Regions from separate parts of the Peribacillus asahii genome, predicted to be linked through region 3. Evidence: riboswitches for the same ligand, from Rfam matches in the RefSeq annotation. Region 3 holds a riboswitch; each other region holds the start of a gene.

Region 1 (10,200 bases), 1.5 Mb from region 3:
AACGCTCTTAAGTGAATAGAAGAAGAGAATATCATGACAGGTATTCTCTTTTTTACTGTACAGAGGTAAAAGGTTTGTAAACAGAGGAAAAAACAGTTATTCTATCTCTAGGAGGTGAAATAATGAGCTTAACATTTTATTGGTACCCAAAATGCGGCACGTGTCGCAATGCGAAAAAATGGCTCGATAGTCATCAACTTCAACATGAAACAATCCACATTGTCGAAAATCCTCCTTCTAGAGCTACAATTGAAACACTTTATAAGAAAAGTGGCCTTGAGTTAAAGAAATTTTTTAACACAAGCGGGCAAAAATATCGTGAGTTAGGTTTAAAGGATCGTCTAAAGGATGCTACTGAAACAGAGCTGCTTGATATTTTAGCGACAGATGGGATGTTATTGAAGCGACCAATTGTAACAGATGGCGATAAAGTAACAGTCGGATTTAAAGAAGATCAATTTGAACAAACATGGAAATAAGAATTTTTATTGGAAAATCTTTATTATAAACAATCATATTGTATAATCTATCTTATAATAGAAAAGATTAACTAATACATAGTATGGAGGGAATTAAAATGACAACACCAAAAGAATTGCGTTACTCTGAAGAACATGAGTGGGTAAAAGTAGAAGGCGGCAACGCTCGCATTGGTATTACACACTTTGCTCAATCTGAATTAGGGGATATCGTATTTGTAGAGCTTCCTGAAGTTGGAACTGAATTAAAAGCAGACGAGCCATTTGGTAGTGTAGAATCTGTAAAAACGGTTTCTGAATTATATGCACCAGTTAGCGGAAAAGTAGTTGAAGTAAACGAGGAACTTAGCGACAGTCCAGAGTATGTAAACGAATCACCATATGAAAAAGCATGGATGATTGTAATAGAACCATCTGATAGCAGCGAAATCGAACAATTGATGACAGCTGAACAATATGAGGAAATGACAAACGAAGGTTAATTACAAGGAGAGGAGGCTTATATTGGCCTGCTCTCTTTTTTAAAAGAAGGTTTTGTTAAATATATAGTGTGAACACTATTTGTTTCAGAGAGATATTTCGTACACTTTTAGCTCATCTATTATAACTCGTGGGGAGGATGATTACCGTGGAATGGAGAGAATCCGATAAAGTAATCATTGTCGAAGGAAGTTCTGATAAGAAAAGAGTTCAGCTTGTATTAAATGAAGAAGTTGAAGTTGTTTGTACAAATGGAACGATTTCACAAGTCAAGCTTGACGAGTTCGTAGAAGAATTTGAAGACCGCGATGTATATATTTTCTTTGATGCAGATCAATCAGGAGAAAAGCTTCGAAAACAATTTAAGCGAGAATTACCAGAGGCAAGGCATATGTATATTAATAAAATGTATAAGGAAGTGGCGAGTGCGCCTTTATATCATCTTGCTTCTGTTTTACTCGCTGCTAATATAGATGTAAAAGTACAATTTTTAGAACAAAGGGTGAATGAATAGTATATGCAAGATTGGACAGAAACGGATGTACAAGCAGCTGCTAGGCAAGGTGACACTTTTTGTGTATATGCATATACGCCGATGTGTGGAACATGTCAGGTTGCTTCTAAAATGCTCACTGTTGCATTAGAGCTTGTTCCGCAATTAACGATTGGAAAGATGAATATGAATTTTTTTCCTAGTATTGCGAAGCATTGTGAAATAGAGAGCGTACCATGTTTATTACTATATAAAGAGGGGAAACTGATTCAGAAGATTTATGCCTTTCAATCTGTTCCTTATTTATATACGACTCTTAAAGAATTTTTGGATAATTAAAAATAGTCTATCAATATCTATTGACGGACGATTATTAAAAGTGGTAAATTGACTGTAGTGAATTTTACACGACAATCGAATAATACTTATCGAGAGAGGTGGAGGGACTGGCCCGACGAAGCCCGGCAACCGGTATAATCTACACGGTGCTAATTCCAGCAGAGTATTGGCTCTGAAAGATAAGGAGAGTATATAACCTCTTCTTAGGAAGGGGTTTTTGTTTTTTGGTAGCTCCTTCGTAGAAACATAAAGAGCCGTAGTAAAAGAAGAAGGGGAGAATAAAAAATGGCAGATAAAAATTATCGTTTTGAAACATTAAGTATTCATGGGGGATTGCAAGTTGATGAAACAGGAGCACGTTCATTGCCAGTTTATCAAAGCAATGCTTACTTATTCAAAGATACAGAGCATGCCGCTAATTTATTTGGATTAAAAGAAACAGGCTATATTTATACAAGACTTCATAATCCAACAGTTAGTGTGTTTGAAGAACGAGTGGCCCTTTTAGAAGGCGGAATAGGTGCTTTGGCTACCTCAAGTGGAATGGCTGCTATTACATTAGCGATTTTGAATATTGCTGGTGCAGGCGATGAAATTATCTCTTCTTCCACTATTTATGGCGGAACATACAATTTATTTGCTAATACACTTCCTAAATACGGAATCAAAGTGAAGTTTGTTGAGCCAAATGATTTAGAGAAATTTAAAGAATCGATTACACCTAGAACAAAGGCGATTTATGGAGAAACAATTGGAAATCCAAGCCTAAATGTATTAGATATTGAAGCACTTGCTGACATTGCACATGAAGCAGGGATTCCACTAATTGTTGATAATACATTTGCGACTCCGTACTTATGCCGACCAATTGAATTTGGAGCAGATATTGTTGTGCATTCTGCAACAAAATGGTTACTAGGAAATGGAACAACGATGGGTGGAATTATTGTAGATGGAGGTAAGTTTGATTGGAATTCACCGAACTTCCCTGGATTTACGGAGCCAGATCCAAGTTATGATCATTTAGTATTTGCCGAGGCACTTGGACAGGCTGCATTTATTGTGAAAGCTCGTGTTCAATTGCTTCGTGATATTGGTGCAACGTTAAGTGCACAAAGTGCCTTTCAATTTACATTAGGACTTGAAACATTACATGTACGAATGAAAGAGCATCTTGCTAATACAAAAGTGATTATTGACTATTTAGAACAACATCCGGCCGTTGAGTGGATTTCATATCCAGGTAAGGAAGACCATTCGGATAAAGCATTAGCTGATAAATATTTGCCTAAAGGGGCAGGTTCGATTATTACATTTGGTATTAAAGGTGGCCGAGAAGCTGGAGCGGCATTAATTAATTCCGTTCAACTATGGTCACATGTTGCGAATGTTGGAGATGCGAAGAGCTTAATTATCCATCCAGCTAGTACAACACATCAACAATTGAGTGATGCTGACTTACTGAAAGCAGGCGTAAGCGCAGACTTAGTTCGTTTATCTGTCGGCATTGAAAATGTAGAAGATTTAATTGATGATTTGAATCAAGCAATTGAAAAAGCGATAGCTGCGGCAGCGAAAGAAGTTGAATAAAACAGAATAGTCGGAAATTATCGACTTTTCTAAGACAATTGCACTCCCTATATATCTGTGATAAAATCACAAACATAATTATATATGAACTTAATCTATGTACGATTTAATTATATAGGATGTTACTCTTATCAAGAGCGGTGGAGGGATTGTGCCCGATGAAGCCCGGCAACCGGCAAAGCACTCGCTTTGAAAAGGTGCCAATTCACACAAAGTGTTACGCTTTGAAAGATGAGAGGAAGGATTAGTTTTTCCTGCCTCTCTGCTCATGTAGAGAGGTTTTTCTATTAAGGGTATATAAATCACTACATAGGAGAGTTTACTATCTTAATAGGTTTTATCTATTTTAGCGGGATGAACAGTCTCTATATTGTCGGGAGTGACAACTCGTTAAAGCAACTACCTTCAATGATATAGTTCGTTGATTGGATATAGAGGTGAGTGCAGTGATTTCTTTGTCAAAAGTCAACAAGTATTTCCGCTCAGGGACTGCGAAAAATGAGACCATTAAAGCGGTTAATAATGTGAATTTAACGATAAACAAAAGTGAAATTTTCGGTATAATTGGCTATAGCGGGGCTGGGAAAAGTACCCTGATCCGAATGTTAAATGGCCTAGAAACTCCTACAGAAGGTTCGGTTGTTGTAGCTGGTAAGGAAATTTCTAAAATTAAAGGTGCTGAGCTTCGCAAAGCACGCCAAGAGATTAGTATGATTTTCCAGCATTTTAATTTATTATGGTCAAGAACAGTTCAAGAAAATATTGCCTTTCCGCTTGAAATTGCGGGTGTTCCAGCTAAAAAACGAGCAGAACGTGTAAATGAACTGATTAAGCTTGTTGGGTTAGAGGGTCGTGAAAAAGCTTATCCTTCTCAACTAAGCGGTGGACAAAAGCAACGAGTCGGCATTGCGCGAGCGCTTGCAAATAATCCGAAAGTGTTGTTATGTGATGAGGCGACTTCAGCTTTAGATCCTCAGACGACGGACTCCATTTTAGATTTACTTGTCGATATTAATCAGCGTTTAGGGTTAACGATTGTACTGATTACACATGAAATGCACGTCATTCGTAAAATTTGCCATCGTGTCGCTGTAATGGAAAGTGGACAAGTTGTTGAGCAAGGCCCAGTCCTTGAAGTATTTAAAAACCCAACGGCTCCGATTACAAAGCGTTTTGTTCAGCAAGTAACAGAGCCAGAGGAAACAAAAGAAACTATCGAGAATTTGCTAGAACGTTTCCCAAAAGGAAAAGTCATTCAACTTACTTTCGTTGGGGAAGATGTAGAAAGTCCGCTTATTACAAAGTTAGTTCGTAATTTTGAATTAGATATTAATATTGTCCAAGGGAAAATTTCACAAACACGAAATGGCTCTTATGGAACACTATTTATTCATATTGATGGAAGTCATGAAGAAATTCTTCGCGCTATTCAATTTATAGAAGAGCAGCAAGTAGGCGTGGAGGTGATGACGCATGCTTGAAGAATTATTGCCGAATATAAATTGGGAAACGATGATTGAAGCAACAAATGAAACGTTATATATGACGGCGATTTCTGTTGCAGCCACTTTCTTTTTAGGGATTATACTTGGACTAGTTTTGTTCCTAACAGGGAAGGATAATTTATGGGAAAACCGATTCATCAATTGGATCATCAGTGCTTTTGTTAATATTTTTCGGTCTATCCCGTTCTTAATTTTAATTGTGTTATTGATTCCATTTACGAAAGCGATTGTCGGAACGATGATTGGAGAAAATGCAGCATTACCTGCACTTATCATTGGTGCTGCACCGTTTTATGCACGAATGGTTGAAATTGGTCTTCGTGAAATTGATAAAGGGGTTATTGAAGCGGCAAGATCGATGGGAGCCAAAACGAGTACAATTATATGGAAAGTATTACTTCCAGAATCTATGCCAGCCCTTATTTCCGGAATTACTGTTACATCAATTGCTTTAGTCGGTTATACGGCAATGGCTGGAGTAATTGGGGCTGGAGGACTTGGAAATTTAGCTTATTTAGAAGGGTTCCAACGTAGTCAAAATGACGTAACACTAGTAGCAACAATCATTATTTTAATAATTGTCTTCATTATTCAAATGATTGGAGACTTTATTACATCAAAATTAGATAAAAGATAAGAGGGGATGAAAAGAATGAAAAAGTTTTTAGGGTTTGCTCTAATTTTAGTTTTATCAATCGCCCTAGCTGCTTGCGGCAATGACAACAAAGATAATCAAGACGAAAAAGCCGCAGATAATGCAGAAGGAAACACAACGCTAAAAGTTGGCGCATCTAATACGCCGCATGCTGTTATTCTTGAAGAAGCAAAGCCGCTTCTTAAAGAAAAAGGTATTGATTTAGAAATCGTTCCATTCCAAGATTATGTATTGCCGAACAAAACATTAGCAGAGGGAGAATTGGATGCTAACTATTTCCAACACATTCCTTACTTAGAATCACAAATTGCTAAGAATGGTTATGATTTTGTGAATGCGGGCGGTATTCATATTGAACCAATCGCGATTTATTCTAAAAAATACAAAAGCTTATCTGAACTTCCAAAAGGTGCAACACTTATTATGAGCAGCTCAGTAGCTGACCATGGTCGTGCGCTTTCTTTACTTGAAGAAAACGGTTTAATCACTTTAAAGGAAGGTATTGATAAAACAAAAGCAACAGTTGAAGATATTGTAGAGAACAAACGTGATATTAAATTTGAAGCGAAATACGAAGCTGCTCTTCTTCCGGAAATTTATGCAAATGGAGAAGGCGACGCTGTATTAATCAATTCTAACTACGCTATTGATGCTGGTTTAAATCCTGTTGAGGATTCAATTGCTATTGAAGGTTCAAAATCACCGTATGTAAACGTTATTGCAGTAAATAAGAAAGATGAAAACAACGAAGCGATTAAAACATTAGTAGAAGTGTTACGCTCAAAAGAAATTCAAGATTTCATCACGAAAGAATTTAAGGGTGCGGTTGTACCTGTAAGTGAATAAGTGATGAAGGAAGGCGACTTGTTAATTAGGCAAGTCGTCTTTTTCAAGTGTTTCTAGGGTGGATAAAAGTCAAAAAGTACTATTTTACTCTGATTAAATGAAAAAGGTCTTTCAACGATAAGTCTTGAAGGGTAAAATGATAAGTGTTGGGTTTACATACATATGGGAATACTATTTAACAGGCTTTGTTTTTGCTCAACGTGTGATTTCAAATGAAGTCATCCAACAATCAACAGCGTGTTACACGGAGACTTCAATGTTAACTATTAATGTGTAATGTGATAACGGATGTTTTCTCGTATAATAATATGTCGTAAACAAAAGATAGTAGAGGTCGATGTTTGATTTTATGTTTACATATTTGTTGATGGAATAATGGAATAAGTAATAAAGTAAGGTGTGACATAAATCACGTATAATGGTTGCTTCTTAATTAAATTTGTTATAAAATTGTAATGAGAATAAAATGAGAATACATGTTAAGAAAATAAAACACATTATTTTCTAAATAAAATAGGAATTAGTTCACGGAGGTATAATTATGTCAGGTTCTACTTTAACGATTAAAGATCTTCATGTATCAATTGAAGGTAAAGAAATTTTAAAAGGGGTTAACCTTGAAGTAAAAGGCGGAGAAATCCATGCAATCATGGGACCGAATGGTACAGGTAAATCTACGCTTTCTTCAGCGATTATGGGTCACCCTAAATATGAAGTAACAAGTGGAAGCATTACTCTTGATGGTGAAGACGTATTAGAAATGGAAGTAGATGAGCGTGCTAAAGCTGGTCTTTTCCTTGCTATGCAATATCCAAGTGAAATTAGCGGAGTGACAAATGCTGATTTCTTACGTTCAGCTATTAATGCACGTCGTGAAGAAGGCGATGAAATTTCTTTAATGAAGTTCATTCGTAAAATGGATGAAAAAATGGAATTTTTAGAAATGAATGAAGATATGGCACAACGTTATTTAAACGAAGGATTCTCAGGTGGAGAAAAGAAACGTAATGAAATTCTTCAATTGATGATGATTGAACCAAAAATTGCAATCTTGGATGAAATCGACTCTGGTCTTGATATTGACGCCCTTAAAGTTGTATCAAAAGGAATTAATGAAATGCGCGGCGAAGATTTCGGTTGCCTTATGATTACGCACTATCAACGTTTATTAAACTACATTACTCCTGATTACGTTCACGTAATGATGCAAGGTCGAGTTGTGAAATCTGGCGGTCCAGAATTAGCTGCACGTTTAGAAGCAGAAGGATATGACTGGATTAAACAAGAATTAGGTATTGAAGACGAAACTGTCGGCGAAGAAGCATAAGTAGGAGGATTTGTCATGACTACAGAAACGAAATTACCGTTTGAAAAAGAGGATATTAACTCTCTTTCAACTCAAAATAATGAACCAGCTTGGCTAACTGAGCTTCGTGTTCAAGCGTTTTCTGACTTAGAAAACCTACCGATGCCAAAGCCAGACAAAACAAAGATTGATAAGTGGAACTTTACCGCTTTCCGTAAACATTCAATCGAGAGTGAAGTTTTTACATCAGTAGATGAGCTTCCAGAACAAGTGAAATCGATTGTGGCTATTGAAGAAAAGCGTAACTTATATATTCAACGTAATAATACGCCGGCTTATACAAGTCTTTCAGCTGAGTTGAAAGAACAAGGTGTTATTTTTACAGATATTCTAACAGCGGCTCGCGATCATGCAGAGCTTGTGCAGAAATATTTTATGAAAGATGGCGTGAAAGTGAATGAGCATCGCTTAACAGCTCTTCACGCAGCATTGTTAAACGGAGGAGCTTTCGTATACGTTCCAAAAAACGTAGAAGTGAAAGAACCAATTCAATCGATTTTCTTAGTCGATGATGCGGATGCAACGCTTTTCAACCATGTATTAATCGTGGCAGAAGATAACAGCTCTGTAACGTATGTAGAAAACTATTTCTCAACTGTAGAAACGACAAATGGTATCGCAAACATCGTAACAGAAGTCATTGCCAATGCAAATGCGAAAGTAACATATGGTGCAGTGGATACGTTAAATAAAGGGTATACAACATATGTAAACCGTCGTGGTGTAGCTGGGCGAGATGCACGTATCGAGTGGGCACTTGGCTTAATGAATGATGGAGATACAATTTCAGATAATACAACGTATCTAATGGGCGATGGCTCTTCAGGTGATACGAAAACGGTTGTTGTTGGTCGTGGAGAACAAAAACAAAACTTCACTACGCAAGTGATTCATTACGGTTTACGTTCCGATGGACAAATTCTAAAGCACGGGGTTATGAAAGATAGTGCTTCTAGTATTTTCAACGGAATCGGAAAAATTGAGCATGGTGCAACAAAAGCAAATGCTGAACAAGAATCACGCGTGCTTATGTTAAGTGAAAAAGCTCGTGGAGACGCGAATCCAATTCTTCTTATTGATGAAGACGATGTTACAGCAGGACACGCAGCATCTGTAGGTCGCGTAGATCCATTGCAACTTTATTATTTAATGAGTCGTGGTATTTCCAAACAAGAAGCAGAACGTTTAGTTATTCACGGATTCTTGGCCCCTGTTGTTAATGAACTTCCAATCGAAGGTGTGAAAAAGCAACTTGTTGAGGTCATTGAAAGGAAAGTTAAGTAATGAACCCATACGAAATTCGTAAGCTTTTCCCTATATTAAATCAAGAAGTGAACGGTCAGCCATTAGTATATTTAGATAGTGCTGCGACATCGCAAAAACCGGCTGTAGTTATCGAAGCGATTGAACAATATTATCGCGGGTACAATTCGAATGTACATCGCGGAGTGCATACACTTGGAACAAAAGCTACGGATGCGTATGAAGGTGCTCGTGAAAAAGTACGTAAATTCATTAATGCTTCCTCTATTGAAGAGATTATCTTCACTAGAGGAACAACCACTTCTTTAAATACGGTAGCAAGAAGCTATGGTCTGGCTAATGTACAAGAAGGGGATGAAATCGTCATCTCGTATATGGAGCACCATAGTAATATCATTCCTTGGCAGCAAGTGGCGAAACAAACGGGTGCTGTGTTGAAATATATTCCACTTCAAGAAGATGGTACGATTTCACTTGAGGATGTACGAGCAACGGTAACGAATGCAACAAAAATCGTATCTGTTATGCATGTGTCAAACGTTCTTGGCACGATTAATCCCGTTAAAGAAATTGCGGCGATTGCTCATGAGCACGGGGCGATTATGGTTGTGGATGGGGCACAAAGCACACCGCATTTAAAAGTGGATGTGCAGGACCTTGATTGTGATTTCTTCGCTTTCTCTGGTCATAAAATGGCTGCGCCAACTGGTATTGGAGCGCTTTACGGTAAAAAAGAATTATTAGAAAACATGGAGCCGGTTGAATTTGGCGGCGAAATGATTGATTTTGTAGGTTTATATGAATCAACATGGAAAGAGCTTCCGTGGAAGTTCGAGGGTGGTACTCCGATTATTGCTGGAGCGATTGGCTTAGGAGCGGCTATTGATTTCCTAGAGGAAATTGGTTTAGACAATATTGAACGTCATGAGCATCATTTAGCTGCATATGCAATGGAAAAAATGTCGACGATTGAAGGTATGACAATCTACGGTCCGAAAGATTCGGCAAAACGTGCAGGTGTTATTACATTCAACTTGGAGGATGTACATCCGCATGATGTAGCTACAGTTCTAGATGCAGATGGGATTGCCGTACGTGCAGGTCATCATTGTGCTCAACCATTAATGAAATGGTTAGATGTTTCAGCGACAGCGCGAGCAAGTTTCTACCTATATAACACGGAA
Region 2 (10,200 bases), 1.8 Mb from region 3:
TTCTTGCACCCATTTTTGTGCTTTATAAATGGCACGGGTGAATTTTTCCATGGTTTCTTTGTTTTCTGTTAAATAGCTTTCTTTTGTCATAAACACTGTATAAGGAACATGCCCTGATTCTGTGCCGAACGAAGCAACGATATGACCTTTTCCTTCCTTTTCAAAAATGCTGGCAGTTGGTTCAAATAGCTGTACATAATCCCCGGTTCCAGAGGCAAAGGCTGTCGCAATATTGGCAAAATCAATATTTTGAATAAGGTTTAAATCTTCGTGCGGGTCAATGCCGTGTTCTTTTAACACAAATTCCCCTAACATTTGCGGCATGCCACCTTTGCGTTGCCCAAGGAATGTAGAGTCTTTTAACATTTCCCATTCGAAGTTTTCGATAGGCTTGCGGGAAACAAGGAAAGTACCATCTGTTTGTGTAAGTTGCGCGAAATTGATGATAGGATCGGTTGTACCTTGTGCTGTCACGTAAATTGAGGTTTCAGATCCGACAAGAGCAATATCAGTACCATCAGATAGCAGCGCTGTCATTGTTTTATCTCCACCTGCGGTCGTTTTTAAATCAATCTCCAGGCCTTCTTCTTCAAAAAAACCTTTTTCAATAGCAACATATTGTGGAGCATAAAAAAGAGAACGAGTTACTTCTGCTACGCGTACTTTTGTGACTTCGTCTTTTCCACAGGCTACTAGAGGAATCATTAAGATACAAGTTAATAAAAGTATAGATCCCGTCTTCCATATGTTTTTCATTTGTTTTCCTCCTTAAAAATAGGTATGTGCCTAAGGCATTGTATGAAGAGAGGAAAGGGGTGGTGCCTTAAAAGGGGGATAATTTTGGTAAGATGCTTTAAACTAGAAGGGAAAGGAGAGTTATTTGTGTTAAACGGTAAAATCATTTCGAAAGAGCGGTTTCCATCGCCTCATCCCAATATTCACTTATATTCCGTAACGTATTTATCACAAGGTCTGTATGTGAAAGGATTGTTAGCAGAGCCAAAGGATGGAGAAGTTTACGATGGCTTTTTATACTTAAGAGGCGGGATTAAGAATGTTGGTAAAGTTCGGCCAGCCCGTATTATCCAATTTGCTGCCCAAGGATTTATTGTGTTTGCTCCTTTTTATCGAGGAAATCAAGGGGGAGAAGGAGATGAGGATTTTGCTGGCGAAGATCGTTTTGACGCCATTGCTGGATTTAAATTATTAGAGCAGCATCCGCGTGTGAAGAAAGAACATATACATATTTTTGGCTTTTCCCGAGGTGGGATTATGGCGCTTTGGACAGCTATTGAATGTAGAACCGCTGCATCGCTTGTGACATGGGGCGGAGTATCGGATATGTTTTTGACGTATGAGGAACGTATAGATATGCGTCGAATGATGAAACGAGTTATTGGCGGGACACCTGCGAAATATTCAGAGCGTTACGAATATAGAACTCCGCTTTCTGCTGTGAGAGATCTTTGTTTACCTGTGTTAATTATTCATGGTGTGTTGGATAAAAATGTGTCGGTTGAACATGCTTATCGTTTACAAAAAGCGTTACAGCTAGGGAATAATCAAGTGGAAAGCTGGTATTTTGCTGAGTTTACTCATTATTTCCCTCCTGCAATGAATCGAAAAGTTGTTGAAGATTTAACAGATTGGATGAAAAGGTATGTGGAAAAATGATACTATGAAGGTAAATACTTTAAGGGGGTTATGATATGGGGATGCCGATGGAATTGAATACGATGATTGTTACAAAAGGTAATGAAAGACGTGAGGATGAAAATATTTTTCATTTAACAAAAGCAGGTTATCGGTTGTATCCAATTGATATTCCAGTTGAAGTGAAGAAGACGATAGAGTCTGATTCAAGTGGGACGGCTATTATTCAGAAAGTAGAGTGGGAGAATGAGCAAACAATGATTACATATCGGCTTATATCACTGAACTCGACAAATTAATGAAGTGGCTTGTTTAAGTGCTTTTACTAAACGTGATCCGTATCACTAGGAGTATAAAAAACCCGACAATTAACTCTCAATTGTCGGGTTTTCATTCTTTAATTAAGCGATTGGTCCGCCTTGTTCAACGATTTCTTTTGATACGTTGAATTTTTGGATGTTTTCACGGAATTTAGCCGCAAGTTCCGTTGCTTTTGCTTCGTATGCCGCTTTATCTTCCCAAGTTTTGCTTGGCTGAAGAACTTCGTCTGGAACACCAGGTACATGAAGTGGAATCTCTAAACCGAAAATGCTATCTTTAACAGTTTCAATGTTTGTTAATTCACCTTCAAGAGCTGCTTGAACCATTGCACGAGTGTAAGCAAGTTTCATACGGCTGCCAGTTCCGTATTCTCCACCAGTCCAGCCAGTGTTTACAAGGTAAACTTTTGCATTGTGCTCATCGATTTTTTGTCCAAGCATTTCTGCATAACGTTGAGCTGGAAGTGGTAAGAATGGAGATCCGAAGCATGTAGAGAAAGTTGCTTCTGGAGATGTAACTCCGCGCTCTGTACCAGCTAATTTACTAGTATAGCCACTTAAGAAGTGGAACATAGCTTGTTCTTTTGATAATTTACTGATTGGAGGTAATACTCCATAAGCATCAGCTGTTAAGAAAATAATTGTATTTGGATGTCCAGCAACACTTGGTAATACGATATTGTCAATAGCATCCATTGGATATGCTGCACGTGTATTTTCAGTTAATGTTTTGTCATCATAATCAGGAATACGAGTATCAGGATCAATCACTACGTTTTCTAATACTGTTCCAAAACGGATTGCATCAAAGATTTGTGGTTCTTTTTCACGAGAAAGGTTGATTGTTTTTGCATAGCAACCACCTTCAATATTGAATACACCATTTGAAGACCAGCCATGCTCGTCATCACCAATTAATTTACGGTTTGCATCTGCAGATAACGTTGTTTTACCTGTTCCTGATAGTCCGAAGAATAAAGCAACATCACCTTCACGACCTACGTTTGCTGAACAGTGCATAGAGAAAATATCTGATTCAGGAAGTAAGTAGTTCATGATAGAGAAGATAGATTTCTTCATTTCTCCAGCATATTCCGTTCCACCGATTAAAACTGTACGACGTTCGAATGAGATAATGATAAATGTTTCTGATTTTGTTCCATCAACAGCTGGATTTGCTTTAAAGTTAGGAGCAGAAAGAATTGTAAATTGAGAATCATGATTAGCTAATTCCTCTTCTGTAGGACGGATGAATAATTGATGTGCAAAAAGATTATGCCAAGCATATTCATTCACAACTTGAATTGGAAGGCGAGATGATTGATCAGCCCCTGCAAAACCTTTAAACACAAAAATTTCATCTTTTTCTTTTAAATACTCTGTTACTTTGTTGTATAATTTATTAAACGTCTCTTCAGAAATCGGCTGGTTAGAGTTCCAGTCTATTTTATCTTTTACGGAAGCCTCTTCCACGATATATTTATCTTTAGGTGAACGACCAGTGTATTTACCTGTTTCAGCTTTAATTGCTCCTGTTGCTGTTAATTCACCTTCGTTACGGCTTAATACTTTTTCTACTAACTGAGGTACAGAAAGTTGTATGTGAGCATTTTTACCAGCTAATAATTGGTGTAACTCATTAGAAACATCCACAGAATTCATATATGAGATACCTTCCTTTGTTTTAAGTTTTTTAAATTACGATTAGTATAACACATTTATTTAATTAGTCTATACTAATTATTTTTTTTTGTGATTTTTTTTATATAGTCTCCTTAATCAAGTTTATCATTCGATTAAAAGGAAATATTTATCAACAAAGCAATGATAGTGTTGCATAACAGACTTGTCAACAACATTTTAAAAAATGTCATATAATAAGATTGATATGAGTATGATGAAACGTGTTCACTTTGTCAGTTGTCCAAAAAAGGATTATAGTACTCGACGTTTTCCAGTGTATAGAGTAGGTTTCTTTGTAAGCGTATGAGAAGGCACCTAACATGTTTCTTTTAATAGGAAAGAATTAAGAAAAGAAATTTATTTAATATGACTTTAACTGGAAGGTACTAAAAGGTTTTTATGCTATTCGTAACACTATGTTACAGTATCTCTTTATGTATCGTTTGTCGATGTAATTAGGACCTTATAATCTAACGTTGGGTAACCAAAAAATGTTATATCCTCTTAATCCTAATTGTGCAAGGAGGAGTTGTTCGTTATAAAAAGGCTATATTAATGATGCTGTTCACTTTTTGCTTGTTTCATTCAGACTAGCTGAAAGGTACGTGGAACTGTAATTTCATATAGACGATATAAAACATTGTACAAAAAAGTGTTGACAGCGTCCAATAGATTCCGTATCATTTTTAATTGTACGGATTCTCTTATCCCGAGTTGGTGGAGGGACAGGCCCTATGAAACCCAGCAACCTGCCATAGTGTGAACTTAAAGTGAAATGAAGGCTAAAATAAGGCCGTTTATTTTTTAAGGAATCATGGTGTTGGTGCTAACCTGAGCAAGGTAAACAACCCTTGAACGATAAGAGTGAAAGGATAGTTGACAGATAATAAACCTTTCCTCATTAGCTAGGAGAGGTTTTTTTGTATTTTGAAGAAGAATCAAAGTACAGGGGAAACATGAATTTCGATTAAAAGTCGTGTTTTTCTAAATATATTTGTCACTATGATGGAAGCTAATAAGGGAATGAGCTCCGTAAAAGACAGACTTTTGCCTATAATATAACTAACTTCCAAGGAGGAAATAAGATGTCAAAGAACCGTCGTCTATTTACTTCTGAATCTGTGACAGAGGGTCACCCAGATAAAATTTGCGATCAGATTTCAGATTCAATTCTTGATGCAATTCTAGAAAAAGATAAAAATGCTCGTGTTGCTTGTGAAACAAGTGTAACTACAGGGCTTGTACTTGTTGCAGGTGAGATTACGACATCTGCTTATGTAGATATTCCACGTATTGTTCGGGATACAATTGCTGGAATTGGTTACACTCGTGCGAAATATGGTTTCGATGCCGAAACATGTGCTGTACTAAGTTCAATTGATGAACAATCAGCGGATATTGCTGCGGGAGTAAATCAAGCGCTTGAGGCTCGTGAAGGAACAATGACTGATGAGGAAATCGAAGCAATCGGTGCAGGAGACCAAGGTTTAATGTTTGGTTTTGCTTGCCGAGAAACAGAAGAATTAATGCCGCTTCCTATTTCTTTAGCACATAAACTTTCTCGTCGTTTAACAGAAGTTCGTAAAAACGGCACATTAGAATATTTACGTCCAGATGGGAAAACACAAGTAACTGTAGAATACAATGAAAACAATCAACCAGTTCGCGTGGATACAATTGTTATTTCTACTCAACATGACCCAGAAGCAACGCTTGAACAAATTCAAGCTGACTTAAAAGAACATGTCATTAAAGCAGTTGTACCAACTGAATTAATCGATGAAACAACAAAGTATTTCATTAATCCAACAGGCCGTTTTGTAATCGGTGGACCTCAAGGGGATGCAGGTCTTACAGGTCGTAAAATCATCGTTGATACGTATGGTGGCTACGCTCGCCATGGCGGTGGAGCGTTCTCTGGTAAAGATGCAACGAAAGTGGACCGTTCAGCGGCATATGCAGCTCGTTATGTAGCGAAAAACATTGTAGCTGCTGGTCTTGCTGATAAAGCAGAAGTACAGCTTGCTTATGCAATTGGTGTTGCTCAACCTGTATCAATTGCTGTAGATACATTTGGAACAGGTACAGTAAGCGAAGAGAAATTAGTGGAGCTTGTTCGTAATAATTTCGATCTTCGTCCAGCGGGTATCATTAAAATGCTTGATTTACGTCGTCCTATTTTCAAACAAACAGCTGCTTACGGACATTTTGGCCGTACAGATGTAGATCTGCCATGGGAGCGTACAGATAAAGCGGAAGCGTTAAAAGCACAAGCATAACTATGATAAGAAGAACTAACTTATTTGAGTTAGTTCTTCTTTGTTTATGTAGTCATGGAGCATATATATTGGTAAAAGTGAGCCTAAAATCATATATAATACATATAGAACCTTTTTGAAAAAATACCTAACTTATAACGAGTTAAGCACTATATATGTATATGTATCCCTACTTCACGGGCAGCAAGACCCTTATCTCAAGATTATGAGGCGATAATAAGGAAGGCAGGGGGGAGAAGGCTGCCCGTACTGCTTTAATTGGTGAGATATAGCAGAAATCTTAGTGATCGTAGAACGTGGCTAACTATCAGTTGGGGGGAAGGAAAGCCCAACTGTATAGAAGTTCCTTTTATTTAATTCTCTTTGCGTGTTTGTATAATTGTCCTTTTTCAGCGTATTCTCGGATAATGCGTTCCACATCTTTACGATCTTCATCATTCAGCTCGCGCACGACTTTTGCTGGACGACCAAATGCGAGTGTATTTGGCGGAATCACCTTGCCTTGAGGAACGAGGCTACCGGCCCCGATAAAGGCACCTTCACCAATTTCTGCTTTGTCTAGGACGATGGAGCCCATTCCGATTAGCGCACCTTTACGGATTTTACAGCTATGTAGAATAACTTGATGACCAATCGTTACCTCATCTTCAATAATCAGCGGGTTATTAGGACTTTGATGAAGTACACTATTATCTTGGATACTTACTTTTTTCCCGATAATCGTTGGGGCTACATCGCCACGAATGACGGAGTTAAACCAGATTGTTGTTTCTTCGCCAATTTTTACATCTCCAGTTACAACGGCATTTTCAGCAAGATAAGCACTTTCAGCAATTTCAGGAGTTTTTCCTTTAAAAGGATAAATAATCATTTTGTATCAATTCCTTTCCGTAACTAGTATTTTTCGGTATTATTTTAATATACGGTAAAAAGATATTACTCATTAATCATACGTGTACTGGTCTATTAGTTCTATTGTTTTTTTTACACAATTTTAAACTAAGGATAAATACTTGGCTTTTATTAAAAACTAATGTCACTATCTTTCAACAGCATTTTTTATATTACACCTAGAGAAAGATAAGAAGGGGGAATTCACATGTGGAAATGGGAGGCAGAGGGTGCTGCAAAAGCAGTAATTGTCATTATTCATGGTGCGATGGAGCATCATGGGCGCTATAAGTGGCTTGTGCAAATGTGGCGATCATCCGGATACCATGTTGTGATGGGGGATCTTCCTGGACAAGGAATAACATCACGTGCTTCTCGAGGTCATATTGATTCCTTCGATGAATATTTAGATGAAGTGAAAATTTGGATTGAAGCTGCTTATGAATACTCATTGCCTGTATTTTTGCTTGGACATAGTATGGGGGGATTAGTAGCAATTCGTCTTCTTCAAGAAGAGGAATGGGATATTGCTGGTGTGATTTTATCTTCACCGTGTTTAGGATTAAAAAAACAACCACCAAAAATGATGAAGGCGATTTCTCCTGGACTAAATATTGTTTTTCCTACATATAAGGTAGACTCTGGGTTGTCACCAGACTTAGTGACGCGGAATCCTGAAGTACGTGAATCCGATTTGAACGATTCATTATATGTTACAAAGATTTCTGTTCGTTGGTACAGTGAGCTTACGCAATCTATGAAAGATGCATTTGAAGAAATTCCTGATTTGCAAGATGTTCCGTTATTACTTATGCAGGGCGGCGATGATCAGGTCGTAGATAAAAAAATGGTTCGTGATTGGTTTAATTATACTTTGCTAAGTGAGAAACAATTTAAAGAATGGCCGAATCTTTATCATGAAATTTTTAATGAACCAGAGCGAGAAGATGTGTTTAACTATGCGCTTGGCTTTGTAGAAACGCGACTAAAAATACTAGGATATGTCATCTAAAGGTTTTGTTATAGAATCCTATTTAATAGTCAATCTAAGGGGGAAAGTTGCTGGATGAATGTATGTTCGGCAGCTTTTTTTATGTGCTGAAGAAAAGCTAGTTTCTTGGAAAAAGTAATCCCCCAAATCATAAAGATTTGGGGGACGTTTGTTCTTTAAGCAATTTCAGATTCCTTCGAGTGAACTTTTTTCATAAATTCATTTACGTCACCTGGTACTTTTCTGTCTAGTTTAGACACAATGTACACGGAAAGGAAACCGACTGGAACCGTGATGATTCCTGGAACATTGAATTGTAAGAATGTTGGAAGTGTGTCTTTAAAGAAAATCATGTACATCGACACACCAAGTCCGATTAAAAGTCCGGCAATTGCTCCTTTTTCCGTCATACCGCGCCACCAAATTCCTAAGATGAAAATTGGGGTAAAGGTACTTGCGGCAACTGTAAAGGCTAGGGCAACAAGGTGACCAATTGAAGCATCTTTAACAAGTAATCCAAGTGCTCCGTATAATACACCAAGAATAACAATCGCTACTTTACCAGCAACAACACGTTGTTTTTGAGTAATGTTTTTCTTTAGAACCGTTGCATATACATCATGAGCAAGAGCTCCAGAGCTTGCAATGAATAGACCTGATAGATTTGAGAAGATGGCAGCAAAGGCACCGGCAATAACAAGTCCTAGCAGCCAATCGCCACCTAGTGCTTGAGCTGTAGATGGAACAACCATGTTGTTTCCGCCTGTAATCAGGTCACTCATAACTTGTGAGGAAGCTTCTCCTTGGATAAAGATGGCGCGGCCAACTGCTCCAAGATATACAGCGAATAAGAAAAATACGCTGGCAATCCCGATTGCCATTAAGGCCGAACGTCTAGCTGCTTTAGCACTTGGGTTTGTATAGAATCGTAACAATAGATGAGGCAGACCAATCGTACCAAGAGAAAGACCAATTGTCATCGAAATAGTTTGCCAGAACGTCGGGAAGTAGTTACCTGTTCCAGACCAAGAATCCCCGTCAGCTACAACATCTTTGCCGTCAGTTGTATATTGAGCGGTATCCGCAATAGTTCCTTTAAAATCACTAATGTTCGCTAAAATTTGATTATAATGAAGTCCGATGTAGATAGCTATTACAGTCATCGCAACGAAGGCTGCAAGGCGAATCCATAGCTCTAGTGCTTGGTTTAATGTTGTTCCTTTCATCCCGCCGACACCAACATAGAACACCATAAGCGTACAAGTAAAAATAATTCCGAATTCATAACTTGTTCCAAAGAACATACTTAAGATTTGTGCGGCACCAAGTAATTGAGGAGCTGCATAAAAGCCTGAAATCGCTAAGACGACGACAACGGCTGTTAGTCGGGCACGTTGACTATGGAAGCGGTAAGCAAGGAAGTCAGCTACCGTATAGGCACCGAAGCGGCGTAGTGGGCCAGCTACGAAAATAGCAAGCAATGTTAAACCGATAGAGAAACAGAATGTATAATAGGCTCCGTCATATCCTAGCTGGAATGTTAAACCAGCAAGCCCAAGGAAAGTCGCTGCACTTAAATAATCGCCACCGATGGCTGAACCGTTTGTAAACCATCCAAAGCTTCGGCCTCCAACGAAGAAATCACTAGCACTTGCATTTCTTTTTGTTAAGTACGTGATATACACGATTGTCCCCATTAAGAGAATCGTTAATAAATATTTTGGTTCTAATAAAGTTTGGATCAATTAACGTTCCTCCTTTCTTGACTGTCAGTGCTATTTTCGCTTGCATACTGTTTAAGTCGCTTCTCGTAAAGATATGTGTGTATGTAAGCGATACCGAAAGCTAATGCCATGGCAACAATACTAGTGAAGAACCATGAGTACGTCATGCCTCCCCAAAGTCTTGAAAAGAAAAATTCAGGTGCGTACCAATTCAAAATTGGGATGGACAAGATAAAAATGTAGTAAAAAATAGTTAGTTTAGAACCTGTCCCAAATTCCTGCTTCATAATCTTGCTAGTTTCGGGATCAAGCGGGGGTAAATCCTTGATGTCGATTTTTTCTGCTGGTACGTATTCGTAATCATCTTTGAACTCACTAGCCAAATTCTCTCATCTCCTTTCATTTAATGAAAAGGCTTACAGTAATTGGATGTAAACCTTTCATTTTCTTGATTGTACTTGAAAAATATGGATTATACCTTACAAAATATTGCTAAACTTTTACATAATATTGCTAATTTTTCATAAAAAAATAGTATAATAGATAGAGAAATAGAATCTTTTTGTAGAAGGGGGGAAAGAAATGGCGTATTGTGTAAAATTATTAGTAGATGATCAAGAAGAAAAGCAAAAGATTGAAACGTGGTTAACGCATCCTTC
Region 3 (10,200 bases):
GGCAAACCGAGCGATTTGCAGCAACTCTGCTTGTTGATTAATGGTTAATCCAATATCCGCTAATGTGCTAGGGAGGTGAACGGATTCATAGAAAGGAAGCAGTTGTTCAAGCTCCTCGAATTTATTTTCTAGCACCAACTGTACGAGAATACCATAGGCTACTTTTTCTCCATGAAGCAAATGGTGTGTATGTGGAATCTTTGTCATTCCATTGTGAATGGAGTGAGCGCCCGCAATGCGAAGGTATTGATTTCCGAAACCGCCAACTAGTCCGCTTGTTACAATATTTGTTTCAATGACTCTCTTGAGTGCATTTGTCCAAGAACCATTTTCTAAGTCTGTAAGAGCTTGCATACTATTCTCGATTAAAACTGATTTACATTGTTTGGCAGAAAGGTGGGCAAGGTCAATGCAAACGGATGTTTCCTCTAAACGTTCGACTAGTGCGTTTCCTTCGTACCATTTGGCAAGTGTATCGCCAATACCTGCTCCTGACCACTCCCATGGCTAAAGCCGCTGGGGTTCTTTCTCACAAATATCTCACTTACCATCTTCCATAAGAAGAGGCAGAGGCGAGACTTGGGTGAGCAACGCTTGAGAGAAAAACAGTCTTTCAAGAGGGCAAGGTCGGTGCCAACTACGCCGTTCAATCGGCGATACTTGTCTAGGATTATGATACCGCACTCTTTCTATGAAGAGTGTTGGTCGGCAGAACGTTGAACATTTTACGTGACAGACGTTTTTCCTGTCACAACCACCTATGTTCAGTTTTCAAAGAACATCCCGTGTACCAAATCATACCATTTCAAATGCATAGTGTACAGAACGTATTTTCGATATTTTATCTGTACACCGCATTTGAGCAAACATTCATCCCATTCCTAAAGGGGGTGCCAGCGCACCGTAATGGGCTTTCTTTTCGCAAAATATGTAAGATAAAGGACCTGATCTCCGATAGTGGAGCAGGTCCTTTTGTCGTTTGTTTAATTATTTCTTCATCCACTCCGGTTTACCGAAGCCTTTAAATTCTTTGTCGATAACTGCTTCAAATTCATCTGATTCAACAGCTGCTTTAATATCTTTAGCAAATTGAGCGTCTACATTTTTCGTATCCACTACGACACGATTACGATACTCATCTGGCATATTTTCAACAGCAATTGCATCTTCGATTTTCATTTTTGCTGCAATAGCAAAGTTTCCAGGTACAGCAGATAAGTCAACGCTATCTGTAGCACGTGGTAATTGAGCTGCTTCTAATGGTTTAATTTGGATGTTTTTCGGGTTACTTGTTACATCTTTTTCTGACAATGTTAACTGATTAGCAGCTGGATCAACTTCAATTAGTTTGGCATCTACTAGGATTTTTAGCGCACGAGCCATATTAGATGGATCATTTGGAACAGCGATAGATGTACCGTCTTTTATTTCATCTAAAGATTTATATTTTTTTGAATAAATTCCCATTGGTGCTGTTGGAACAACAATCAATTCAGAAAGTTGTAAGTTGTTTTCCTTTGCAAATGTTTCCATGTAGTATTTGTGTTGGAATAGATTTGCATCAATGGATCCATTGCTTAGAGCAAGGTTTGGTTGAACATAATCACTAAATTCAACGACTTCTACTTTATATCCGGCTTTTTCAAGTGATGGTTGAATCGCTTTTTTAACCATGTCAGCAAAAGGACCGCTTGTTGCACCAATTTTAAGTTCTTTTTTCTCTTCAGTTGTGTTTGAAGCCGTATCTTTTTCTTCGTCTTTGTTATTGCCGCAAGCTGCTAAAGCAAGGGCAAGAACAAGAACGAGTAATAAGGATGCCCATTTTTTCATCTTGTAAATCCTCCTAAATATTGAATAATGTATTAAAACTTTCTATGAAGAAAGCAATAATTGTGCTTATCGTTTATCAACTAAATAAGAAAGCTTATCCCCGATAATTTGAATGATTTGAACAAGGCAAATGAGAACAATAATCGTCAGAATCATAACGGTATTGTCGTAGCGGTAGTACCCGAAGCGGATAGCTAAATCGCCGATTCCTCCGCCGCCAATTGTCCCTGCCATAGCTGAGAATCCAATGAGTGAAATCGTTGTTAAGGTTAGACCTTGAATGATGCCTGGTTTTGCTTCAGCGAGCAGGACATCTTTAATGATCATCCATGGTGAAGCGCCAACGGCAATCGCCGCCTCAATAATGCCTTTATCAATTTCACGTAAAGAGGTTTCAACGATTCGAGCGAAAAACGGAATCGCTGCTACGGATAATGAAACAGAGGCAGCGATTGGTCCAATCGTTGTTCCTGTTATTAAGTTAGTGAAAGGAAGCAATGCTACTAATAGAATGATATATGGAATAGATCGTACAAGGTTTACGATGAATCCAAGCAGACTATTGATAAACGAATTTTCAAAAAATAAATTTTTCGCTGTTATAAACAGTAAAACTCCAAGTGGTAAACCGAGAAACAGGGCGATGATAAGCGAGATGCCAACCATATACACCGTTTCTAGGAATGCTTTATTAAGATCGGGAAGTATAGCTGTAATCGATTCAAGCATGATGTATCACCTCCACATAGCTAGTTCGTTTGTTGATATAGTCTAAAGCCGCTTGAATGTCATTAGTGTTACCGGTTAATTCAACAATAAGTATGCCTAAAGGAATGTTTTGGATATATTCGATTTTTCCGTGCAAAATATTGGCTTTTACAGGATGTTCTTGTAATAAGTCTGAAAGAACGGCCTCACTAGCGAGCTGTCCTTCAAATTGAATTTTGATAATGCTTCCTTTACTTTCCGTAATTAAATGAGAAGGAAGTTCAAAATCTAAGACGCTTTCGATAAATTGTTTCGTTAATGCTTGTTTAGGCTGAGCGAACACACTGTATACATCGCCTTCTTCAATGATGCGCCCATCTTGCATAACGGCTACCCGATGACAAAGTTCTTTTACAACCTCCATTTCGTGGGTAATTAAGACGATTGTAATTCCGAACTCTTTATTAATTTTTTTCAGTAATTGTAAAATGGCTTTTGTTGTTGTTGGGTCAAGGGCAGATGTTGCCTCATCACATAAAAGAACGGTAGGATTGTTTGCTAATGCACGGGCAATTCCAACACGTTGTTTTTGTCCACCGCTTAATTGAGCAGGGTATACATCTTTTTTATCACTAAGACCAACGATTTCGAGTAATTCAAGCACACGTTTGCGAATGGCTTCAGGCGATTGATGTGCAGCTTTTAAGGCGAAAGCAACATTATCAAACACTGTTTTCGAACTGATGAGTGAAAAGTGCTGAAAAATCATTCCGATTTTCAGTCGTTGTTTTCGTAATGCTTGACCCGATAATTTCGTTAAATCAACACCATCAATAATTACTTGGCCTTTTGTCGGACGTTCTAATAAATTAATCGAACGAATTAAGGAGCTTTTACCAGCACCGCTATATCCAACAATTCCAAAAATTTCTCCTTTTTGAATCGTCAAGGATACATCATCAACTCCGACAACTCGACTTTTCTTCGTGATGTATTCCTTTCGTAACGATTGAATTTCAATCATGGACGTTCCCCCCTAAAAAAGCCTCTTTCTGAGTGAAAGAGGCGACATAATCTATATCACGACTTATCTTCCAGAATTGTATCTCTGCAGGAAGTAGCACCGTTCCCAAATAGGAGGTTGCCGGACGTCATTGGGCCTGATCCCTCCGTCACTCTCGATAAGTATTTATTATTTTGAGATATTTTAGAATATTTATATTAGAATATTATTTGTTATAGTTTGAAAAGTCAATATATTTTTTCAGTGAATAATGTAATAATATTCAAAAAACCCTTGTATATTATTACATTATAGGATTTAACTTACTCTTCCTATCTGAAAATTGTTAGTTGAAGCTTAGGTGTATTTGTTATTTTTAGATAAGAAATAGATTTGTGATTTTGATGAATTTATTATTCGTCATGGAAGTGTGCCTTTCCATTCTTAATATTTTCCATATATTCCTTGTAAGTGTTATGCGTCTTATATACAGTTAATAGTAATAAGGCTTCATCTGATAGACATCAATAAAAACGAATGGGGGATAAGGATGATAGAAAGGAAGCGGGTAGGAGATGTAGAATGGGTACATGGAAAAGTAGAATCTGCGCAATCTAAGATGGGTGTAAATGTCTTTGTAACAGATGGTCTAATGATTGATACAGGGTCAGAGTCTTTACTGTCTGGCTTGATTCCTTTTTTTTCAGTCGGTCGATTTTGATCAAGTAGTGCTTACGCATTATCACGAAGATCATACAGGTGGTTGCGCTTGGATTCAAAAACATAAACAAGTACCATTATTTATTCATTCGATGTCGCTTGATGTTTGTTCAAAACAGGGAGAATATCCGGATTATCGTAAACGGATTTGGGGAGTGCGAGAAGGGTTTCAAGCACGACCAATTGGAGAAACGATACAATCCCGTCATCATACATGGAAGGCTATTTTTACACCGGGACATGCAAGGGATCATATATCTTATTTGAATCAAAGCAACGGTGTACTTTTCTCAGGTGATTTATTTGTTACGCCAAAAACGAAAGTGATTTTGCAGGAGGAGTCTATTCCGACAATTATACATTCTATTAAGAAGGTATTGCGATATGATTTTCAAGAAGTTTTCTGTTGTCATGCAGGCTATCTTCCAAATGGAAGGGAACTATTTCAAGTGAAGCTTGACTATTTAGAAAATTTACAGGGAGAAATTATTCGACTGCATCAACAAGGGTTAACCGTTGAGGAGATTCAACAGAAGGTTTTACCGAAGCAGTATCCGATTATAGAGTACTCGGACTATGAATGGGATTCGAAACATATTATTACGTCCATTCTTAGAGAGGCGCAATCCACTAGTGTAAGATGAATAGGTAGTAAATAAATGTGAGCTGACCTTATAGGACCAGCTCACATTTATTTAATCTAAACGATTTACATTTGGAGGCGTTTCATCATAGAACTCATGAGCTTCTTCGATGTTTTGGTTATTACCTGATGTATAGACATTTCCTCCAGCCATTCCTTCGTTGATAATCCGATCAATGTCTAAGTAGACAGAATCTTTCTTATCATATTCCGAATCTTTTAAAAACTTATCTTTGTCCAAAAAAAGTCCCTCCTTAGCTTCTGTAGTTTGCAACATACAGTGCTATCTTTAATTCAACTAGCCATCAGGGCAATGAAATACTGACGGAAGTTGTTATTATAGTTTGAGCAGGGAAGGGTCTTTTTTATTCAGTGTATATTTGTAACGCAGAGGACCAGTTGTATCACTCATATACATGAAATAGCATGAGCTCATGTATAGCTTGTTTTAATTCAGCTTCTAAATGATCCGAAGGCTGTATGTTCTTCCATTCAATTTGTCCATCTTTATGGTAAATGGCTTGATAATGTTGTTTGTTTACATAAAAAGAAATTTTCCAGCCAGGTAAAGTATTGTCTTTGAACAACGGTTTCCATTGAAAATGAGTAATCATGAAAAAACCTCCTCTATAGCTATTCTCATTTGTTTCATTATACTGGAAAAAAGAATAGAAGAGGTTATTTTTTATCATCATTTGGGTATTTTAATTCAATAAATAAATTTTTTAATTGATGCAGTCGAGTTGTTTCAATATCGGTTTCATCGAATTGCATCGGTTTTGAATTCACCTCATAAATAAAGAGATCCCCTGCTGCGTTTTCACCAAGATCAATTGAAAATTCACCGATAAAGCCTAATTGATGAGATAGAACGGCACCGCAAGTTTGAGCAATTTCTGTTAATTGTTGATCTAAAGCTGGTGTTGTCACTTCATGATAAGGAATGATTTTCCCTCCCGTTGGCACATGAGTTGTGATTTCTTGTGTTTGTGACATCCTGACGCCTTTACCGCTTAGCTTGAAACGACCTTGTTCGTAATGAACAAGCAGGCGGTAATCATAGCGATGTCCATTTTTCTTCTTAGGAACAATCGCTTGTTGGGCTAAATATTTCTTCGATTGAAGCTGCTGTTTGTAAACATCCCAATAGGCTTGAAGAGTAGGGAATGTCTCTGCCTCTGTCGGGCTTACTAATTGGATGGATTTATCTCGTTTACAAGTTAAGGTATGAATCCCTTTGCCCCGATTTCCATCTCTAGGTTTTAAATAAATGGTTGAATAGGTGCGGAGAAAAGAAGCTAGTTGATTTACATTGTCGACAACGATCGTTTTCGGTAGAAGCTGCTTGAGCCTTTCGTGTTGTTGAAAGGTTGTATACATCTCATATTTATCAATAAAACAAGGGTTGAACATCTTAATGTGCTTGTTGGAGAATAGAGTTTTTAGTTGTTGAAAGGAGTCGGATGCTTCAAAGGGACGGGATGGAATTCGATTATAGACAATATGAGGGAGAGGGACGGTGATTTTTTTCCAGGTATTTAGTTCGGAACAGTATATAAATGCATAAGGTTGTTCCTGCAGAATATCGTTTGCTGTGAAAACATAACATAAAATACCGTGCTGTAATAAATAAGAATGCAAGGATTGGAACAAGGGAAGGTTCCCGCCCAATCCTATTTTGTTTTTTCCACTTGTTGTTAAAATGCCAATTGTTAATATTTCGTTCCTATGAAAGGGTTTTACGTCAAAGCTTCGAACATCTTGAAGAAATAAGGGATGTTGATAAGGAATTTCTATTTGATCAGCCCCAAACGTAACGGTGAATCCGTTTTGCCCGTGCCACCACTGTTTAGTCGATGAGTTATAAAAGATTTTCATTTTACGCCACCGATAGCGTGTGTAATCGATTGTTCGGCGAGATAAACGGCATAATCTAGGCTCATTTTCCTCGTTAAAAGTTCAAACTCTTGAAGTTCAGGATGGGAGAAGATAGAGCGGCCAGGTTTGGAATTAGCTTCAAACATCCATACTTGACCATGTTTATCAACCCCTAGGTCAAAGCCGATTTCCGCGATAATTCCATCAAGGTGATTTTCAATGCTTTCACTTAAAGTAAGCGCAGCTTTTGTTAGCTTTTGTTCTATCTCTAGTGTCGTTTGGCGATCTTCGAATAGTTCTTGGATGGTTTTAATGACCCCGCCGTTTTTTACATGAGTCGTAATGCTGCCGGAACCCGCTACTTTTGCTGCGATAGCGGTGACTTGCCACTCGTCTTGGTTGTTTTTATTCGTATGAACTCGAAAATCAACAGGGCGTTTTTCAGAACGCATAAGGGAAATTCCTTGTTGAACAATTAGGTTTTCCAATGGGCGATTTCGAAAAACATGATTCATTAGAGCTTCTAAAGATGAAAAACGTTGTAGTTTAGTTTCTTCTTCTTCGTTTGTATATCGGCAATAATACATATGTTCATGCTTATCATATAAAATTTGATGAATGCCAAGTCCAAGGCTTCCGTGAATGGGTTTAATAAACACTTGTCGGTAGTTTGAAAGTAGATGCTCGATTGTAGAAAAAGAAGAAAGAGGATATGTTTCTGGTAAGTAAGGGAGTGCTTTTTCATCATCACTTAATCGTTCATAGACATCCCATTTATTAAAAAATCCTGGATTATACCATGGAATCCTATATAGTTTTTGGAATTTGCGTTTTACTTCTTTGGGACCGCTTTGGTTCTCTGTTCTTCGATTCGGAAGCCGGTCGTAGATGACATTTGGAAGTGGAAAATCATTCATTTTCCATTCATTCTCTTCGTATATAAAACCATGAATCGTTTCATCATCCCAATTAATATGCTGCTCACCGAAAACAAAGGGAATACAACCTGTTTCTGTATTAAGTGAAAGTAATTTAGAGAAAAAATGAGACCGTTCGCCTAGTGGTTTATTATGAAATCCAGTAAATCCAGATGAAAAGATACCAACGAGCGGTCCAATATGAAGTCGGTTTTTATCTGCGAATAGATGAAGTGGCGTATTTGTTTCGGTAAATCGTAAAGAGTTTGCTAAGCTTTCTGATAGGACAATCTTCTGTGTATTAGCAGGATTTCGTTTTGCAGCAGCGGGACAGGAATGCTGCCCAAAACAAACGATGTCAATGGCAGCAAATTCTAGCTCTGAAGGATAGAAAAGTATATCGTTCGGAAGCTTTGTAATCTCAACAGGATACACGTTCTTCATAAAGTAATTATTCACCTGCTTTCAAGAGAGAGTGAGCTAAATATTGACTGTATAAAATAGGGGAGTGATAGAGCCGATCGTATTGGTCAGGATAGAGTACCTCAATCATTTTTCTTCCTGGCTTTGAATTAATATCTAAAATCCACACCTGACCACTTCGGTCGACTCCAAGATCAATGCCAAGTTCGAATAATCGGTGGAAGGTTGCTTCTACTTGTTCAGGCAGTGTCCGCAAAATATGGTGAATCGTTTGTTCGGCGGCTAGTGGAAGGATGTCACGGTATTGCTGTAAGAAGGCTGTAATTGGAAGAAAGAGTCCGCCTGTAGCGATGTTAGCGGTAATATGATCTTTTTGTCCGAGTCGAATGCCGCGCCCTTTTTCCACCCATTGATTTCGTTTGTCTTTTTGCATCAGAATACGGAAATCGAATGGTTCATTTTGAGCAGTGGCCAGTTCTAAATAAGGCTGACAAAGGTAACTGTAGCGTTGTAATAAGCGATCGACCCATTTATTTAATTGCGATTTCGATTGAAAGAGGCGCTTGTAAGTTTCTGTTTTCTTCGTCATTGTGACGTTTGTGCCGGCATCTGTTCTCTCGAGTAAGTAAATGCCTGTTCCGCGTGCACCGAAAGAGGGTTTTAAAACGATTCGTTCGTGCTCCGCTAGCTGTGTCCACATATCTTCTGCTGTTTCAATTTGTACGGTTTTCGGTAAAAATGCTTGTAAAAGCGGATGGTCTTTCAGCGCTTTATAGACATCCCATTTACTAGGGAGACCGTACCCTAAAAAGACGCTCTGTTTTTTGAGCCAATTTACTTTTTCTGTGATTTCTGTTGTTTCACGAGTTAAACCATAGAAACTGCGATCATAAACAAAATCGGGCAGAGGGACCGTTTTGTTCATCCAGCTTTCCTTTTCGGAGTCCCATATCTCTGCTTGGATTTCCTTTGTTTTTATATCAATTTGAAGAGGCGAGAAACGACAAACCTCCACTTGATGCTGCTGGGCAGCTTTGGCTAATTCCGTTACATACTGCTGTTCATTTGAGAAATTTGTCGTCATAATTCCAAATAGCATATAGAGACAAACTCCTTTCTATCATCCTTCATTTTTTAAAGTATGATGAAGCGTACTCATGTAATCAATAAGTGCTTTTACTGATGGTCGTAATTTATCCCTTGTACCATCAAATCGTTTAGAAGGTTTAGAGTTTACTTCAATAATCCATGGATGGAATTGTTCATCAAGTGCTAAATCAATCCCTAACTCTCCTAGTAATCCTTCATGTTGTTTATCTAGGGAGTGAGCCGTCTTTTTAGCAAGGTGAGTAAGAGTGTGATAAAGGTGAATGGCCTGCTGGCGATCGAATAGCTCTTTTAAAAATTGAATGCCATTCTTCATTTCTGCTCCACGTGCTATATTGGAGACGATATGTCCAGTATCGCCGATTCGCGCAACCGCAGAGGTTACCTTCCAAACGTCTTCCTTCGTTTGATGAAGGAGTATACGAAAATCGACTTTCTTCTGTTCCCATTCAAGCAAGGGGATCCCTTTTTGAATAATAAAGGAGTGTTTCTTGCAAAATTTCTTTAGGTAAAAGAACAGTTCCGCTTCCGATTGAACAAAGTGAGTATCCTGAGTGTTACCCGAATGTTCAAATAGCCAGCCTTTCTCCAGTTTGGTCGCTTTGCCAATATGTTTGCCTTGACTTCCAAAAATCGGCTTTACATAAATAACAGCATGATGTTGGAGAAAAGAATAGAAGGCTTCTTGCGCTCTGAGTAAAATGGTATCTGGTAAGTGCGGCTGCAGGCTTTCGTCTTGTACGAGCATTTCATGGACTTCCCATTTAGAAAGAAAGCACGAGTTAAAGAGTGGGATTTTTTTTGCTTGTAAATGGGCTGTGAATTGTTCAAAACGATCGGTCCTTTCTAAACGACGTGAATGAATCCGATTGTATAGTGCACTGGGAAATGGAAGAACACAGGGCTCCCAACCGTTCTCATGGAACCAATAACCCGTAATGACTTCACTTTCAAGCGACTGTAACGTTGTT

What was found. Region 3 has a riboswitch for S-adenosylmethionine ahead of BAOM_RS04485 (methionine ABC transporter ATP-binding protein). Riboswitches for the same ligand answer to the same signal wherever they lie in the genome.
Region 1: another riboswitch for S-adenosylmethionine. It lies ahead of BAOM_RS20955 (O-acetylhomoserine aminocarboxypropyltransferase/cysteine synthase family protein); the one in region 3 lies ahead of BAOM_RS04485 (methionine ABC transporter ATP-binding protein).
Region 2: another riboswitch for S-adenosylmethionine. It lies ahead of metK (methionine adenosyltransferase); the one in region 3 lies ahead of BAOM_RS04485 (methionine ABC transporter ATP-binding protein).

The regions. Positions count from the first base shown of each region.
Region 1 covers NZ_CP026095.1:4,234,619-4,244,818, reverse strand. The annotation lists gene BAOM_RS20980 (acyl-CoA dehydrogenase family protein) at 1-1, shown strand, start outside; gene BAOM_RS20975 (arsenate reductase family protein) at 123-479, shown strand; gene gcvH (glycine cleavage system protein GcvH) at 578-961, shown strand; gene BAOM_RS20965 (toprim domain-containing protein) at 1,099-1,473, shown strand; gene BAOM_RS20960 (thioredoxin family protein) at 1,477-1,791, shown strand; SAM riboswitch class I at 1,875-1,977, shown strand; gene BAOM_RS20955 (O-acetylhomoserine aminocarboxypropyltransferase/cysteine synthase family protein) at 2,077-3,381, shown strand; SAM riboswitch class I at 3,507-3,619, shown strand; gene BAOM_RS20950 (methionine ABC transporter ATP-binding protein) at 3,828-4,862, shown strand; gene BAOM_RS20945 (methionine ABC transporter permease) at 4,855-5,523, shown strand; gene BAOM_RS20940 (MetQ/NlpA family ABC transporter substrate-binding protein) at 5,539-6,387, shown strand; gene sufC (Fe-S cluster assembly ATPase SufC) at 6,929-7,714, shown strand; gene sufD (Fe-S cluster assembly protein SufD) at 7,730-9,037, shown strand; gene BAOM_RS20925 (cysteine desulfurase) at 9,037-10,200, shown strand, end outside.
Region 2 covers NZ_CP026095.1:3,958,085-3,968,284, reverse strand. The annotation lists gene BAOM_RS19495 (ABC transporter substrate-binding protein) at 1-756, opposite strand, end outside; gene BAOM_RS19490 (alpha/beta hydrolase family protein) at 841-1,674, shown strand; gene BAOM_RS19485 (DUF2584 domain-containing protein) at 1,710-1,952, shown strand; gene pckA (phosphoenolpyruvate carboxykinase (ATP)) at 2,055-3,635, opposite strand; SAM riboswitch class I at 4,358-4,521, shown strand; gene metK (methionine adenosyltransferase) at 4,742-5,935, shown strand; gene BAOM_RS19470 (gamma carbonic anhydrase) at 6,285-6,803, opposite strand; gene BAOM_RS19465 (alpha/beta hydrolase) at 7,035-7,838, shown strand; gene BAOM_RS19460 (sodium/solute symporter) at 7,994-9,562, opposite strand; gene BAOM_RS19455 (hypothetical protein) at 9,559-9,924, opposite strand; gene BAOM_RS19450 (helix-turn-helix domain-containing protein) at 10,124-10,200, shown strand, end outside.
Region 3 covers NZ_CP026095.1:889,239-899,438, forward strand. The annotation lists gene BAOM_RS04470 (dehydroquinate synthase/iron-containing alcohol dehydrogenase family protein) at 1-354, opposite strand, end outside; gene BAOM_RS04475 (MetQ/NlpA family ABC transporter substrate-binding protein) at 988-1,830, opposite strand; gene BAOM_RS04480 (methionine ABC transporter permease) at 1,897-2,559, opposite strand; gene BAOM_RS04485 (methionine ABC transporter ATP-binding protein) at 2,552-3,562, opposite strand; SAM riboswitch class I at 3,623-3,726, opposite strand; gene BAOM_RS24850 (hypothetical protein) at 4,092-4,262, shown strand; gene BAOM_RS04490 (MBL fold metallo-hydrolase) at 4,270-4,905, shown strand; gene BAOM_RS04495 (hypothetical protein) at 4,957-5,145, opposite strand; gene BAOM_RS04500 (YheE family protein) at 5,309-5,518, opposite strand; gene BAOM_RS04505 (YheC/YheD family endospore coat-associated protein) at 5,583-6,782, opposite strand; gene BAOM_RS04510 (YheC/YheD family endospore coat-associated protein) at 6,779-8,143, opposite strand; gene BAOM_RS04515 (YheC/YheD family endospore coat-associated protein) at 8,151-9,221, opposite strand; gene BAOM_RS04520 (YheC/YheD family endospore coat-associated protein) at 9,243-10,200, opposite strand, start outside.